DNA from 2 places in the Marinobacter antarcticus genome. Region 2 is predicted to be linked to the other one. Evidence: riboswitches for the same ligand, from Rfam matches in the RefSeq annotation. Region 2 holds a riboswitch; the other holds the start of a gene.
What was found. A riboswitch is a leader RNA that binds a small molecule or an ion and turns the genes downstream of it on or off. The one in region 2 is predicted to bind thiamine pyrophosphate.
Positions count from the first base shown of each region.

Region 1 (7,768 bases), on a different contig from region 2:
GCTTCAAGCCGTTGAGCGTGCACTTTCTTCACGCCCAAGCCGCTGAAACGTCTATCTATCAGGACGTATTCGATTGCGAGGTTCTCTTTAATCAGAGTTGGTGTGGCATGCGGTGGCCAGCTCAAACCTTTCAACATCCTCTATCAAGTGCAGACCACCAAACCTTTGGACTCGCAGAACAGTATCTTTCGTCTCAACAGCCCCCGAATGCATTGAGCCTCTCTGAGGACGTTACCCGACTCATCGCTACCCTGCTGCCCACAGGCCAATGCAGGAGTGACGTTGTTGCTGCCCATTTTCACATGGACAAACGCACGTTGCAGCGTCGCTTAGCCAAAGAAGGAACCTCCTTTGGAAAGCTGCTTATTGAAGAAAGACTAAAATTGGCAAATATGTATTTGATAGAGCCCAACATGAAACTGAGCCAAATTGCCGGGTTGCTTGGCTATTCAGAGCAATCAGCTTTTAACCGGGCGTGCCGTAACTGGTTTGGGATGTCGCCGCTTCAATATCGCAAACAGGCTAGATAAAAAGGGGAAATAATGGAGGCGCGGGTCGGAATCGAACCGGCGTACGCGGAGTTGCAGTCCGCTGCATGACCACTCTGCCACCGCGCCTAAAAAGATCGAAGGAATCGATTCTTTGTGCTCTCAGATGGGCATTGAGAGACTTGAAGTAATTGGAGCGGGAAACGAGATTCGAACTCGCGACCCCAACCTTGGCAAGGTTGTGCTCTACCACTGAGCTATTCCCGCTCTATAGTTACCGAAGCAATGCCCCGACAACGGATGCGTATTCTACGGATTACGGTTCTTTCGTCAATACCTTTTTTTAAGTTTTTGTTTTACCGGGGTTTGCGAGCAAATTTTAACCAGCAACACCCTGCAATTTTAAAGCCTCGAGATCCCTGGGTTCAACGCCCAGATCTCGCCAATTTTCGGGATGACAAGTAAACAGCAGTATCTGATGCCGGGTTGCCGCATCGAACAGGATACGTTTCATGCCATCGAGGCGGTCGGCATCGCTGTGTACCAGAGTGTCATCCAGAATGATCAGCGTTGGGCGGCCGGCTTCCTGCAACAGGTCGGCGTAGGCCAGGCGGCTGATCAGGCCCATTTGTTCCCTGGCCCCGTAGCTAAGTTCGGCCATCTGGCCCAGTTCGCTGCCCCGGCTGAACTTTCCGGGCATCAGGTTTTCATCCACTTCCAGGCTGGCTTCCGGAAACAGCACGGTCAGGTAGTGATCCAGGTGTTTCTGTAATGGCGCCTGCAGCCGGCGCGTCAAAGCCTGCCGCTTTTCCTTCAGCAGGTTCAGGAGCAGATCCAGCGCTTTGGCCCTTCGATCCAGTTCAAGGTACCGGCGGTTGGCGTGCTCCAGTTCAGCCATTTGTTCATTGCACTGTTCTTCCAGCCCTTCGGCACCCCAGGCTTCAAGCCTTGCACGGATCTCACTCAGTTCCAGGGCACGTTTTTGTTGAGCGTTTTCCTGATGTTCGGCGGTAGCCCGGTATCGCTCGATGTCCTGCTTCAGAAGCTCAGGGCGGGCCTCGCTGATTTTTGCTTCGCGCGCCTTCAGGGAAGATTCGAGCTCAGCCTGCTGCTTCTCAACGGCAGCAATGTCCCGGGTGAGCGCTTCCATCTTCTGCTGACGTTCGGGGCCGTTCAACTCATCCTGCATCCGCTGCCACTCGCGGTGGGCCGTATCGCAGGTGTGCCGTGCTTTCAGCAACAGGGTTTCCTGGTTCCGTTGCCTGGACTCCGCTTCCGCCAGTCGCTCTTCCGCCTGCTTCAACTCAGACTCCACAAGGCTCAGGGATTTAGCGTCTCCGTCATTGAGCGCCGCTGCTGGCAAGGCTTCGAGTTCGGCGGTGCGGGCGAGCAATTCGGATTCCAGATCAGCACCCACCGAATTCAGTTGCTCCAGCCCGCCAGGGGCCAGGGATTTCAGCAGTTCATCGAAACGCTGTATCTGCGCTTCCGCGTCCTGCAGTCGGCCCCGCTTCAGCTCAGCCGCCTCAACGGACTCAACGGCCAGAGCAGCTAATTGCTGCGACAGTGATTGTTGCAGTCGCTCGAGCTGGCGGCGGAGGCTTGCAAGGTCATCACCGCCGGGTTGAATGCCAAGACTGCCCAGGCCCGGAATCTCGATAACACCGGGTTCTAAAAGAAGCTTTTCACCCTGCCCCGCAATGTTCTGTCCATCCAGCGTCAGGCCTTTGCCTTCGGCCAGGTTCCAGGTAACCCGAGTGGCGACGGTTTGAATGCGGATATTCGCGTCATCCAGTTCGCGCTGGGTCTGCTTGAGCTGAAGCAACGCACTGGCGTCAATCTGGTTTTGCTGTTTCTGTTTTCGGGCGTCGTCCAGCGATGTCTGGATGCCCCTGGCCTTTTCCTGGCTTTGCTTCAGCCGGGTCAACTCTGCTTCAATTCTTGCGCGGTCCTTTTGCAGGCGCTCCCGCTTGTCCCTGAGATGGGCCTGCTGCACGGCCCCAGTGGCGAGTTGATAATGGCTGCGGGCACTCTCAACCGCCTTCACCAGCTCAGGGCTAACGAGCTCTTCCTGCTCAAGTTGTTTTTTGGCGCCCTGATAGCTCTGGTGGCGCTGTTCCAGCTGTTCGTTCTGGTTTCGCCAGTGGGCCTGGCTCTGTTGCAGCAAGGAGAGGTTTTGCTGCAGCTGCTTTAGAGAGTCCATACCGCGGTTCTGCTGTTCCTGCAGCGCCTCGACTTCCCGGTATTTTGCTTCCGCACGCTGCATGCTGCTCCGGGCCGCTTCCCAGGGCCGCTCCCGATTGGCCTGCTCGTGCTCAGCCGCCAGAGTGCCCAGGCGGTCTACCTGAACCTTATACTGGTCGACCCGCGCCTGCAGATCGGAGACGTTCTGTTGCAGCGTCTCCCGGGAGTTTACCAGCGCAAGATAGTCACCCCGTGGTTTTCCAGTGGCTGTCAGCAGCTCCTGCCTTTGCTGCTCCACTGCCTGGATAACGTCGTCCCCGCCGCTGCTGGCTACTTCACCGACCAGGTTATTCAAAGCGGATTTCAGGTGACCTCCGGCGTGCAGAACAGCCTTTTCGATGTTCTGCCCGGTGCCCTGCTCCACCCAGAGCAAGCCTGGGATACCCCAGTGTTCTTCTTTGCTGGCGCCCTTTTTGGGGAACTGATAGCCCAGCAATGCAGCAAGTTTCTCTTCAGCTTCTTCACCGCTGAACGCTGTGCTGTCTACCAGAAGATCACAGCGATGTCGCTTGAGAAAACGCTTGTCCAGTTGCCAGCGCTGTCCGTTGTGTTCAAACACGAGCTCAACCGTCGGGGCCGCAGAGGAATCTCCCCAGGGAGCCAGGTCTTCTGCGGATTTTGACCGGTAGCGCTCAAAAAACGCGGCACGAATGGCGCGAACCAGAGTGCTTTTACCGGATTCGTTGGGGCCGTGTATCAGGTTAATACCGGGCTGCAGATTATCCAGCTCCAGGCCTTGTCGGAACTGACGAAACTGCTCAACTCGCAGACGCTGAAGCTTCATTGGGCCACCTCCGCGTCCTTCGGCTTGAGCAGGCTGGCCAGAATGGCCAGCGCATCGCGCGCAACCTCTGCGTCACTGCCCTTATCCACTGCCTGTTGGCTCTCCCGCAGCTCCTGAACCACTTCTCCGAGATAACCATCCGCGAGCAGTGCGGAAATATCGTCGTCTGTGGGCTCAAGTTGCAGCCTGGTGCGGTCGCAGGTAACGGCGCGATAGCGTGCCTCTGCGATGGAGAGGGCTTCGGTCAGTTTCTGGTCACCCGCCAGTGTGAGAGTGCCCGCCAGTTTCAAATCCAGAACAGAGGCTTCAGGCAACTGGCTGATTCGATGCAACAACTCATCCAAATCAGAGGGTACCGACAAACTTTCCCGCCACTGGTGCCATTGATAACGCGCAGTTTCATGCCGGGTCACCTTCGGTGTTGCGCCCGGTTCTTTGATATCAACAATCAACACATAACCCGCGTCGTTATTACGGAAACGTTCCGGCTCCGGCGTGCCGCTGTACCAGGTGCGCGCGTTGATCTCCCGCACGCCGTGCCAGTCTCCCAGACCCAGGTAATCCAGCTTTGCGGTTTCTGTGCGGTCAGGGGCGATGGGATTTGTTGAATCTATGTCTTCAGGCAGCAAACCTTGCACGCTGCCGTGGGCCAGGCCTATGCGCAACAATTCCGGTGGCGTTTCCATATCGTCGAAGGGCTGGGTCAGGTCGCCATAGGTATGGCGCTGAGTCAGGGGTGCAGACAGCACAGCGATACCCTGCTCTGGCAATGGGGTAACACCGGACTCAAGCGCCAGATAGACGTTTTTCGGCACCGCGTCAAGCCGCTTTGCGCGCGTCCAGACACTTTCCGCGAGCGCCGCATCGTGGTTGCCGGGAAGCATCACCCAGGGGCCGTCAAAGCCGCGGGTGGCATTGAACACCCGCCGGATGGTGCGATCAGAGACCGTCTGGGCATCAAACACATCACCGGCCACCAGCACTGCATCACACTGATGCTCGGTCGCCAGCGCCGCCAGCCGTTCGATGGCCTCGTAGCGTGCTTCAACCAGCGCAGCACCGTCTTCGGTGTCAAACCGGCTGTAGGTCCGGCCCATCTGCCAGTCAGCTGTGTGTAGAAACTTTGGCACCTGCTTTCTCCTTGCTCTTTATAGTTGGCAACCGGCGGCTTATCGTTGGCAGCCAGAACAGCTCGTCGCACAATACAGGCTTGCGCTGCCGCCATAAAGAATTGCCACTTTGGGCATGGTACACTCAACGCAACTCAACGGGGTGCCGGGCAAATGCCGGGCTGAGACCATACCCGCGGAACCTGATCCGGATTATGCCGGCGAAGGGATTGAGCACTCACCGGCTTTGGTGGGGCCCGCGGCACGGTTGCCTTTTATGGTTACCCCTGATCTGCCGTGGAGGTTACAACATCATGCTCATTCGAGCGCTTACACTGTTCTTGCTCACCTTGGCCTCTGTGCCTGCAAATGCTCAGAAGGCATCCACACTCACGATTTATACCCACCCTTCTTTTGCTGCCGAATGGGGCCCTGGGCCGGCCGTTAAAAAAGCCTTTGAGCAGACCTGTAATTGCCAGATCAACTACGTGGTTCTGGACAGCGGCGGCGACATTCTTCAGCGCCTGCGCCTGGAAGGCGAAAGCACCCAGGCCGACCTGGTGCTTGGGCTGGACACTGGCACCATGGAAACAACGCGACAGACGGGTTTGCTCGCTAACCATGAAATCGATCTGTCAGCCGTGAAACTGCCCATCGACTGGCAGGACCCGGTGTTCGTGCCTTACGACTGGGGCTACTTCGCGTTTGTTTACGATACCGAACAACTGCCCGAGCCGCCGGCGAGCCTGGCGGAGCTTATCGCTGCGCCCGACGGTCTGAAGATTATCATCCAGGATCCCAGAACCAGCACGCCCGGCCTCGGCCTGTTGTTGTGGATGCGCCATGTATACGGCAACCAGGCTCCGGAGAAATGGCAGCAACTCAAGGGCAAAATCCTCACTACAACCAAAAGCTGGAGCGACGGCTATTTCTCGCTGTTCATGAATGGCGAGGCGCCCATGATTCTTTCCTACAGCACCTCCCCTGCGTACCACATGGCAGTGGACAAAACCGACCGTTACCAAGCTGCTGAATTCAAGGAAGGTCACTATCTGCAGGTTGAAGTGGCGGCTCTGGTAAAGTCATCCGACAAAAAAGAACTGGGCCGGGCGTTTCTCGACTTCATGCTCAGCGCCGATTTTCAGCGCCACATTCCGCTGAAAAACGTTATGTACCCCGCTACGGATCTGGGCGACGAGTTGCCAGAGGTGTTCGACAAACTGATTCAGCCTGCACAAGCGCTGTATTTTGACCCGAAGGCCGTCACCGAGAACCGGCGCGAATGGCTAAATGAGTGGCTGGATGCCATGACACGTTAATAAACGAGCGTGGATAATTTCATGAGTTACCAACGGCGCTCTGAACGGCGCTCGCAATGGCGCTCTCAATGGCACTCTCAATGCCATTCTGCACCTTTCAGCCACCCCGGGTGGCGGCTCTGGCCCGGGCTGGCTATAGCCAGTGCATTAATCGTGCTGGCAGTGGCGGGGCTGGGTGCGTTGATCTGGGAGGCTTCGCTACCAGATTTGAGCGAGCTCTGGCGTAACCGTTACCTGCGCACGGTGGTGACCTTTACCGTCTGGCAGGCATTTCTCTCTGTGGTACTCAGCTTGCTCGTGGCCGTCCCGATTGCCAGAATTCTGGCAAGGCAACCGGTATTTCCCGGCCGCGCTGTTTTGCTCCGTTTAATGGAGCTGAGCCTCGTGCTTCCCTCCATTGTGGCGGTATCCGGCCTGGTCAGTGTGTACGGGCGTCAGGGTTGGTTCACTGGCCTGGCCAACGACTGGCTGGGCGCCTCCTGGAACCTCTATGGTATCAACGGCATTGTGTTGGCTCACGTGTTTTTCAACGCGCCCCTGGCTGCACGGATTCTGTTACAAGCGATTGAGAGCGCACCGGCATCGCAGCGCCGGGTTGCCGCGCAATTAGGGCTTGGCCGCTGGTGGTATTGGCGTGCCGTGGAATGGCCGGCCGTGAAACCTGTCATGCCCGGCCTCGCGGCCCTGGTGTTCACCCTGTGTTTTACCAGTTTTGCCATTGTAATGACCCTTGGAGGCGGTCCGGCGGCCACGACCATTGAGGTTGCAATCTACCAGTCATTGCGCTTCGAATTTGATGCCGGCCAGGCCGCTCTTCTTGCCATGGTTCAGCTGGTCATTTGCGGCTTTCTCTGGTGGCTGGCAGCCCGCCACGGGCTCACCGCATCGCTACTCCCGGACAGGCAGGTTGCCTCACATCGAAGCAAAGCCGGCAGCTCACTCTGGGCGCGCCTGGGAGACGGCACCACCCTTGGATTGTTTTTGCTGTTTCTGGTGATGCCGCTGATGGCCATTTTGCTCAGGGGGCTTCCAGGCATGGGCTCGGCATTTTTTCCGGACAGCAGCTTTTCGGTTAATCCCGCATTGCTTGATGCCACTCTGAGAAGCCTGGCCATCGCCCTGCCCGCCGGGCTGATGTCCGTGAGCGCCGCGCTGCTGATTCTGGCTTGCGGAACCACAGCGTCCAGGCCTGCCATTACCCGGCTTACCGATGTGGCGGCCTACCTGCCGCTGATGGTCCCGCCGCTGGTTCTCGGCACGGGTCTGTTTTTGCTGTTCAGACCGAGCCTGGGTAATTCCAGCGAAGGGCTGGTACTGGTTACGCTGATCAACGCAATGATGGCATTGCCCTTTGTATTGCAGATGCTCCGAGGGCCAATGGGAAACCTGGATGCGGCAAGCCGTCAGCAGGCCGATCAGCTCGGCGTGCTGGGCTGGTATCGCTGGCGCTGGCTGCACTGGCCGCGCCTGCGCCGGCCATTGGCACTGGCAATGGCCTACGGCACCGGTTTGTCACTGGGGGATTTCGGCGTTATCGCCCTGTTCGGGAGCCCGGGCCAACCCACCCTGCCGGTGTTGCTTTACCAGCAACTGGGCAGCTATCGGATTGATGCTGCCGCCGCGACCGGGTTGTGGCTGGTACTGCTTCTGCTGATTCTGTTCAGCCTGTTTAACCGGCTGGGCTCGCCCCTGTTCAGAAACGGCCTGGCGATCAACTCATCCCGCACAGCTCCGGAGCATGAACATGCTTGAGGTAAAGAACCTGGTTTTCGCCTATCCGGGCCAAGAAACTCCGTGGAACTTTAATTTCACTGTGGAGCCAGG
Region 1 covers NZ_FRAQ01000002.1:346,485-354,252, reverse strand. Annotated here, with positions in the region: gene BUA49_RS13015 (AraC family transcriptional regulator) at 1-530, shown strand, start outside; tRNA gene BUA49_RS13010 (tRNA-Cys) at 544-617, opposite strand; tRNA gene BUA49_RS13005 (tRNA-Gly) at 681-755, opposite strand; gene BUA49_RS13000 (AAA family ATPase) at 868-3,516, opposite strand; gene BUA49_RS12995 (metallophosphoesterase family protein) at 3,513-4,646, opposite strand; TPP riboswitch at 4,775-4,872, shown strand; gene thiB (thiamine ABC transporter substrate binding subunit) at 4,940-5,944, shown strand; gene thiP (thiamine/thiamine pyrophosphate ABC transporter permease) at 5,966-7,696, shown strand; gene BUA49_RS12980 (thiamine ABC transporter ATP-binding protein) at 7,689-7,768, shown strand, end outside.
Region 1: linked by a shared signal. The riboswitch ahead of thiB (thiamine ABC transporter substrate binding subunit) and the one ahead of BUA49_RS03315 (3-oxoacyl-ACP reductase) in region 2 are both predicted to bind thiamine pyrophosphate.

Region 2 (7,768 bases):
CCGCAGTGGCTCATGATGGCCAGCAGGTTGGCCTGGGTGCCGGTGGTGGTAAACAGGGCAGACTCAAAGCCCAGTCGTTCGGCCGCATAGGCCTGCAGGCTGTTAACCGTTGGGTCGTCACCGTAAACATCGTCACCGACTTCGGCGGTAGCCATGGCTTCGCGCATTTTTCGGGTAGGGCGGGTAACGGTATCACTGCGTAAATCAATCATGGTGAAGGCGCCTTTTGAGTCATCGGACGTATGGCATTCGTATATAACGGGTCCAGATGGATTTCATGCCATCTTATCCTATTCACTCTTGAGGCGTTGTGATGTCTGATAGACGGGTTGCTGTGGTAGAACATGGGTTCTGGACGTTTGACTTTTTTACCTGCCGGGAGGCTTTTTTATGAGTTTGGCGATTGCGTTACATGTGTTGTCGGCGGTTATCTGGGTAGGCGGTATGTTCTTCGCCTACATGGCGATGCGCCCGGCGGTGGTTGCGGTAGTAGAAGCATCCCAGCGCGGAGTGCTCTGGTATGAGACTCTGTCCCGGTTTTTCCGCTGGGTCTGGTTGGCAGTGGTGGTGTTGCTGGTGACCGGTTACTGGATGATTTTCAGTGTATTTGGTGGCATGGCCGGGGCAGGCTGGCACATTCACGTGATGCAAACCCTTGGCCTGATTATGGTGCTTCTATACTTCCATGTTTACTTCGCGCCTTTTCGCCGGCTGAAGCATGCCGTCGCTGAGAATAACCCAGAGGAGGGTGCCCGCCGGGTAGGTCAGATCCGCAAGCTGATTGGTATCAACCTGGTCATTGGCATTGTGGTGGTTGTGATTGGTGCCGGCGGACGCTACGTGTAAGCGGTTTGGCTCTAACGCACGATAAAAACCGATACGTTGCTGTGCTTGACGATGTTTGCGCCATTTGAGTGGAGAAAATGCAACTTGTCTCCGATCCCTGGCGGGTGGGAAGCCATAATGACCAGGTCTGCACCTGTGTCCTTGATGGCTTCCAGCAACCGGTTTTCCAGCTCCACAGCGGTGTCTGCAGTTGATATCACTTTGCTGTCGGTATCAATGCCGTGTAATTTTCCGTGTTCTTGCGCAAAGGTGTTAAGTTTTTCCGCCAGCTCTTTCGGATCGTGTGCCGCGGCAGAGGGCGCAGTGTTGGTGACTGTGATATAGCAGAGTGTGGCGTTATAGTGCTTGGCGATGTCGATCGCGGTGTTGAGGGCTTTCGACATTTTCTCCGTGTGTGCGAGGTCGACGGGCACGAGTATCTTGCTATACATGGCGCTTTTCCTTATCCCGATTCAAGTGTTGAACCATTTTCTTCTGCTATCAAAAGCGTGGCAGCATTTACCGGATATATCCAACCAACGAGTCCCGGATGCAAACCGGGGCTATTGCCCTGCACATTACAAGCCCCGTTAAGCCCGCAAGCGCCTGCGTTTTACCCCTCAAGATTCCGTACTCGCTGCGCCAGTATGGAAAAATCGAAGAGCCTTCCTTTGGGCAGAAGCAGCAGTAGCAGCGACACTGCAATCGGCACCAGTGCTGCCAGCAGGAAAGATTCCAGTAAATACGTGGTGGGTGCGCCCGGTGCCGGGAATACTATAAGCCCGGCAACCAGGCCGGCGAAGGTGCTGAGTGCGGCGTTGTAGCTTTGGTAGCGGGCGTTGTAGAAGCCAAAAAAGACCGGGAATGCCGCTGCGCAGCACAACAGATCTGCCAGCAGGAACAAGTAAAGCACACTGTAGCCTTGCGCGGCGACGAACAGCACCGGCACCGACAGCAGCACGATCAGCCAGCGCGACAGCGACAGCAGGCTATGGTTACTCAGTTTTGGCAGTAACCGGCGCAGGTCTACCACCATAATGCTGGTCAGCCCGCTGATGGTAGAGTCGGCGCTGCTCATAATCAGGGCCAGCCCGAAGGGCAGCAGGCCGATGGCAAACCACAGCGGAACATCCGCCAACAGCACGCTGAACAGGGCTACCGAACCATCACCCGGCAAGTCCAGCCCCACAAAAGCCAGCCCGAACAGACCCATGATGAAAATAATGGGGAAGCTCAGCAGGCCGCTAATGATGAAGCCGTTGCGGATGACCTTGTTATCGCGGGCGGCGAAGATTCGCTGCCAGGTTCCCTGGTAAAACAGCCCGGTCAGCACCACCGCGATAAAGAACGTGAGGCCGGATTTCAGGCCGTTGATGTCCAGGGGATCAAGAAGGTGTGGTGCTTTTTCCTGCAAGCCTTGCAGCGCCGGGGTCAGACCACCTGTGGCTTGCCAGCCGAAGCCGATCAGCAGAATCAGAAAGGGCAGGATTACCAGCATCTGCACCCGGTCGGTAAAGATGGTCACCCGCAGCCCGCCGTACAGGGTGTAGAGCAGGGTAGCGGCCATCACAATACTGGCGGTAAGCCAGAGGGGCACCGGAGCCAGCAAGGCGACCATTTTTGCAATGGCGGTCAGGCCTGCGGTCAGGCTGATAAACAGATAGAAAACCATAATGACCAGCACGAAACCGTACATCACCCGGCCGTAGCGGCCGAGCACAAACTCGGTGAGGGTGTGGCCTTCGGGCATCAGTGTGCGAATGCGATTCCCCAGGGGGATCATAATCAGACGTGGCGCCAGTGCGCCCAGGGCGTAACCGGTAACAGCACCAATGCCGCCCCAGGTCGCGGCCTGCGCCGGGCCAAACAGAATCCAGGTGCCCAGAGTGGTGGCCAGTAGCGTCAGCAGAGTGGCGGAACTGCTCTGGCTGTTACGGGCGACCAGAAAGTCGTCCAGTTTGTCCTGTTTTCGGCGGGCGTATATCAGGCCAGGTATGGCAAACAGAGCGGCGAATAAAACCAGCCACACAAGTGCGGTAGAGGAGCTTAACATCGGGTGTCTTCCTTGCCCTGGAGGCGGATAACGCAATCGTCAAAAGTGGCTTACCACCGGGACAGTCGCGAAGGAAGAAAGACACACACAGGCGTGCGTAAAGCGGCGCTTTCCTTCCCTTCGCCGGCATTACCCGGATCAGGTTCGAAGGGTTACCGCATTGCATGCGGAATCTCAGCCGTTAACCGGCTCCCCCAGGATTGTAGACAGAGTAGGAAGTCTGCCAGTACTTGTCAATTGCAGGTATCTTGGCCTACATAACCGCACATCTGGTGTGTTATGGTTTTGATTCGACACGGGGTGTCCTGCTTGCAGGGCTGAGATAACACCCGTTGAACCTGATCCAGTTCACACTGGCGAAGGGATGTCAGCCGCAGGCGTCCGCCAGATACAGCGCCGCATCTGTCACTTCATGCCTTCGCCTCAGCTATGAGGTGTTTATGTACAAATCCGTCCGTCTTGATCAACAGCTGGTTTTAATAACCGGTGCTGCCCGCGGCTTGGGCGAACACTTGGTGCGCGCGTTTCTGCGCGAAGGCGCCAGCGTGGTGATCAACTACCGTAACAGCGCCGAAGCGGCGCACAGGCTGGCCAGCGAAGAACCTGTACGTGCGCTCGCGGTTCAGGCTGACGTCACCGATCGCGCGGCAGTGCAGGCGATGTTTGCCCAGGCACGACAGCATTTTGGAACGCCGGTGACCACGGTGATCAACAACGCCTTGCCGGACTTTTCATTCAACGGCGATGCCCGCCCAAATGCGGATCAGCTGACCTGGGAAAATCTGAACCAGCAGTTTGCCGGTGTGGTGGGCGGTGCGCTGAACACTACCCAGGCCGCACTGGATGGCATGCGTAAAGCCGGCTTTGGCCGCATTGTGAATGTGGGAACGAATCTGTTTCAGAACCCGGTGGTGCCTTATCACGATTACACCGCAGGCAAAGCGGCTTTGCTGTCGCTCACCCGCACTCTGTCGCAAGACCTGGGGCCAGATAATATCACCGTAAATATGGTCTCCGGTGGCCTGCTGCGCACCACCGACGCATCCGCCGCTACGCCTGAGGCGGTATTTGATTTTATCGCTGCCAGCACGCCGTTGCGGAGGGTAACCACGCCTTCGGAGTTTGCCGATGCCACGCTGTTTTTTGCCTCGCCCTGGGCACGCTCGGTCACCGGGCAGAATCTGGTGGTGGACGGCGGTTTGGTGAAAAACTGATGGCAGCCTCACAGTCGGAACAGCGCATGATGCACATCAACCTGTTCCTGATGGGCTGCGGCCACCACCGGGCTGCCTGGCGCCATCCGCAATCGGCTGTGGAGCAGTTGGGCGATATCCGCTATTACGAGCGTCTGGCGCAAACCGCCGAACGCGGCAAGCTGGACGCAGTGTTCTTTGCCGATAGCAACTCGGCGGGTAATGTCTCCGACGGCAGCTGGTGGTATCTGGAGCCACTTACGGCCATAGCGGCCATGAGCAGAGCTACAGAAAACATCGGCTTCATCAGCACCGTTTCCAGCACGTTTTACACACCGTTCCACGCCGCCCGTCTGGTGGCCTCACTGGATCACATTTCCGGCGGGCGTATTGGCTGGAATGTGGTCACCTCGATGTTCGATGTGGAAGCACGCAACCACGGTTATGAAGCCATGCCGGGCCATGCCGAGCGCTATCGTCGCGCTGACGAATTTGTGCAGGCGGTGCTGGGATTGTGGGATTCCTGGGCCGATGACGCCCTGATGTTTGATCGCCAGGGCCACTATGCCGACCCGGCCAAAGTGCGGCCCATTAACCACAAGGGAGAGTTTTTTCGGGTGGATGGCCCGTTGAACGTTCCCCGGCCGGTGCAAGGGCATCCGGTGCTGTTTCAGGCAGGAGCCTCGGAGCAGGGCCGGGAGCTGGCGGCCAGATGCGCAGAGGCAATCTACGCTGTGGCTTACGACTTGCCGGCGGCTCAAAGCTACTACCGCGATATCAAGCGGCGGGTCAAAGCGGCCGGGCGTGATGTTACGGTGCCGATCATGCCTGGTTTGGTCACCTACGTGGCACCAACCGAAGCGGAGGCGTTGGCGAAGCAGCGTGAGCTGGACGAGTTGTTGCCCTCCGAAGCATCTTTGCGCCAGCTGGCCATGTTCATTGATCAGGACTGTTCTGGCTGGGATCTCGATGCGCCGGTGCCGCCCCTGCCGCCGCTGGAAGAGTTTAGCGGGCCGCAAGGGCGTTACAGCACCATATTGCGCATTATTGAAACCGAGCAACCCAGCCTGCGCCAGTTGCTGGGCCGGCTTGCAGCGGGTGGTGGCCACTGCAGCATAGTGGGTACACCGGGGCAGGTTGCCGACAAAATGGAGCACTGGTTTAACAACGACGGCGCCGACGGTTTCAATCTGATGCCGCCGTCTTTGCCCTCCGGTATTGAGGACTTTGTCGAGCAGGTGGTGCCGGAATTGCAGCGTCGCGGGGTGTTTCGTACCGAATACCAGGGCCATACCCTGCGAAGCCATCTTGGATTGGCGCGGCCTGAGTGAGCACCGGTGTAGTTGACACCTTCAGGTTGCTGTACTTGACTACCTAAAGCATTGCTGCGGTTTACGTTTCCTCCGCGGCCTCTGGTTGCTCCAGCGGCAACGGAACGTCTGCGTTAGGCAACTCACGATGAAAGGAGATAACCGTGAAAAGAGTAGAGGGTAAGGTAGCTGTAGTAACAGGCGGCGTATTAGGCATAGGCCGGGCAACTTCTCTGCTATTGGCACAAGAGGGAGCAAAGGTTGCCGTCGTGGATATCAAGGATGAAGAAGGCCAGGACGTTGTAGACGAGATTGCAGCTTTTGGCGGAACAGCAAAATTCTGGCACCTGGATACCACAGCGGAGGATGAGGTCAAAAGCGTTTTCGCTGATATTGTTCGTGAATTTGGCAAGATTGATGTTCTCGTTAACAACGCAGGCATCTCCGGGGTGGATAAACCTACCCATGAAATAACCGAAGAGGAATGGGACAAAGTTATAAGCGTTAACGTTAAAGGTGTTTTCCTCTGTGCCAAGCATGCGATCCCATACATGCAGAAGGCTGGTGGTGGAAGTATTATTAACATGTCGTCTATTTATGGCCTTATAGGCGCTGGGGATATCCCTCCGTATCATGCGTCTAAAGGTGCCGTTCGGCTGATGAGCAAAAACGATGCTCTGCATTATGCAAAAGACCATATCAGGGTTAATTCAGTGCACCCCGGCTTTATCTGGACACCCTTGGTAGAAGATCTGGCAAAAAGATCATCTGAGGGAGTTAAGGCATTCAGGGAGCATCTCGACAGTCTTCACCCGATTGGGCATATCGGGGAGCCAGATGATATCGCCTATGGTGTTCTGTACCTTGCTTCAGACGAATCTAAATTTGTTACCGGCAGTGAGTTGGTTATAGATGGAGGTTACACCGCTAAATAACGTTGAGCGCCCATGCTATACCTGACAACACGAATCACCTGACGCCCTCAGCGCAGGTGGTTTCTGATTACGCACATTGACCTTTTGATTTGTAAATGCAACTACAAAGTTGGCAGGAACTGTGGCAGGCTCATTGTCCGTTTTTGAGCAGGCAGTGATGTATGCCCGGATCTTCCAGTAAAAATAAATCGCCGCTGTGGCATGTGCGTTTTTGGCCCTCATGGGCGCTGGTATTCGCGTTATATCTGCTGTCATTTTTGCCTATGTCTTCCAAGCAGAAGCTGGGAAGGCGGCTGGGTTGTTTCCTGAGTAGCAAACTCAAATCCCGTGCTCGGGTTGCTGACCGCAACCTGGACATCTGCTTTCCCGATCTGGACAAGGAAGCCCGAAAACAGCTGGTGCAGGATAACTTCATTGCATGCAGCCGCGGCTTTCTGGAGAGTACCCATGCCTGGTGGCGCGATACGTCGCCCTATTGCGAAGCTGCCGATGTGCAGGGGCTGGAGTATCTCAGGGAAGCGCAAAGCAAGGGTAAAGGCGTGCTGTTGATTGGCGGTCATTACAGCATTTTTGATTTCGCGTTACCGCTGGTTGCCTGTCACCTGAAAAATCCCGGGTACGTCTACCGACCCAACAATAACCCGGTTATTGATCGTATGATCGAAAAAGGCCGTCGTCGCCATTTTGGTATCCGGCCGTTCACCAAGCGTGAATTGCGGCCAATGGTGTCTTTTTTGAAAAAGGGCGGTGAAATCTGGTTTGCCTGCGATCAGGATTTTGGCGGAAAAACTGAACTGTTCGTGCCATTTTTTGGTGTCGAAACCGGGTGTATTACTTCCCCAAGCTACATCGCCAAGGTATCTGGCGCCTCGGTGATTTGCGTCAGCCACCTCCGGATGCCCGATGGCGGCTATCGTGTGGTGTTCTCGCCGATACAGGCCGATTTCGGAGTCGACAAGCATAAGGATACCGAGGTCTGGAACCGGTACATTGAGGACACCATTCGTGAACAGCCTGATCAGTATTTATGGCTGCACAAGCGCTTCAAAACCCGCCCCGAAGGGGTAGGTAAAGTCTATTGAAAGGCTAGTCGAACGCCGAGCTGATGACATCGCGATAATTCCGGATGCGCTGCACATAGTGCACCGGCTCATAGCCACGTGCGTAGCCATAGCGGGTACTCGGGTAATAGCGTTTGTCGGCTTTTAGCGGCAGCACCTCTTTCATATCGTCCCAGGAATCCGGGTTTTTGCCCAACTCCCGTGCCAGCTGGCGGGCGTCCAGAAGGTGGCCGCGGCCAATGTTGTAGCTGGCCAGTGCCAGGAAGGTGCGATCCGGCTCTGGAATGGTATCCGGCAGCCGGCGATGGCGATCTGCCAGGTAGCGGGCGCCCCCATCAATGGCGGCTGTGGGGTCGAGGCGATCCATCACGCCGAGGGATTCTGCCGTACG
Region 2 covers NZ_FRAQ01000001.1:693,766-701,533, forward strand. Annotated here, with positions in the region: gene ltaE (low-specificity L-threonine aldolase) at 1-212, opposite strand, end outside; gene BUA49_RS03300 (CopD family protein) at 391-846, shown strand; gene BUA49_RS03305 (universal stress protein) at 858-1,277, opposite strand; gene BUA49_RS03310 (sodium:solute symporter family transporter) at 1,439-2,878, opposite strand; TPP riboswitch at 2,977-3,084, opposite strand; TPP riboswitch at 3,165-3,260, shown strand; gene BUA49_RS03315 (3-oxoacyl-ACP reductase) at 3,319-4,092, shown strand; gene BUA49_RS03320 (LLM class flavin-dependent oxidoreductase) at 4,092-5,402, shown strand; gene BUA49_RS03325 (SDR family NAD(P)-dependent oxidoreductase) at 5,546-6,316, shown strand; gene BUA49_RS03330 (LpxL/LpxP family acyltransferase) at 6,478-7,398, shown strand; gene mltF (membrane-bound lytic murein transglycosylase MltF) at 7,403-7,768, opposite strand, start outside.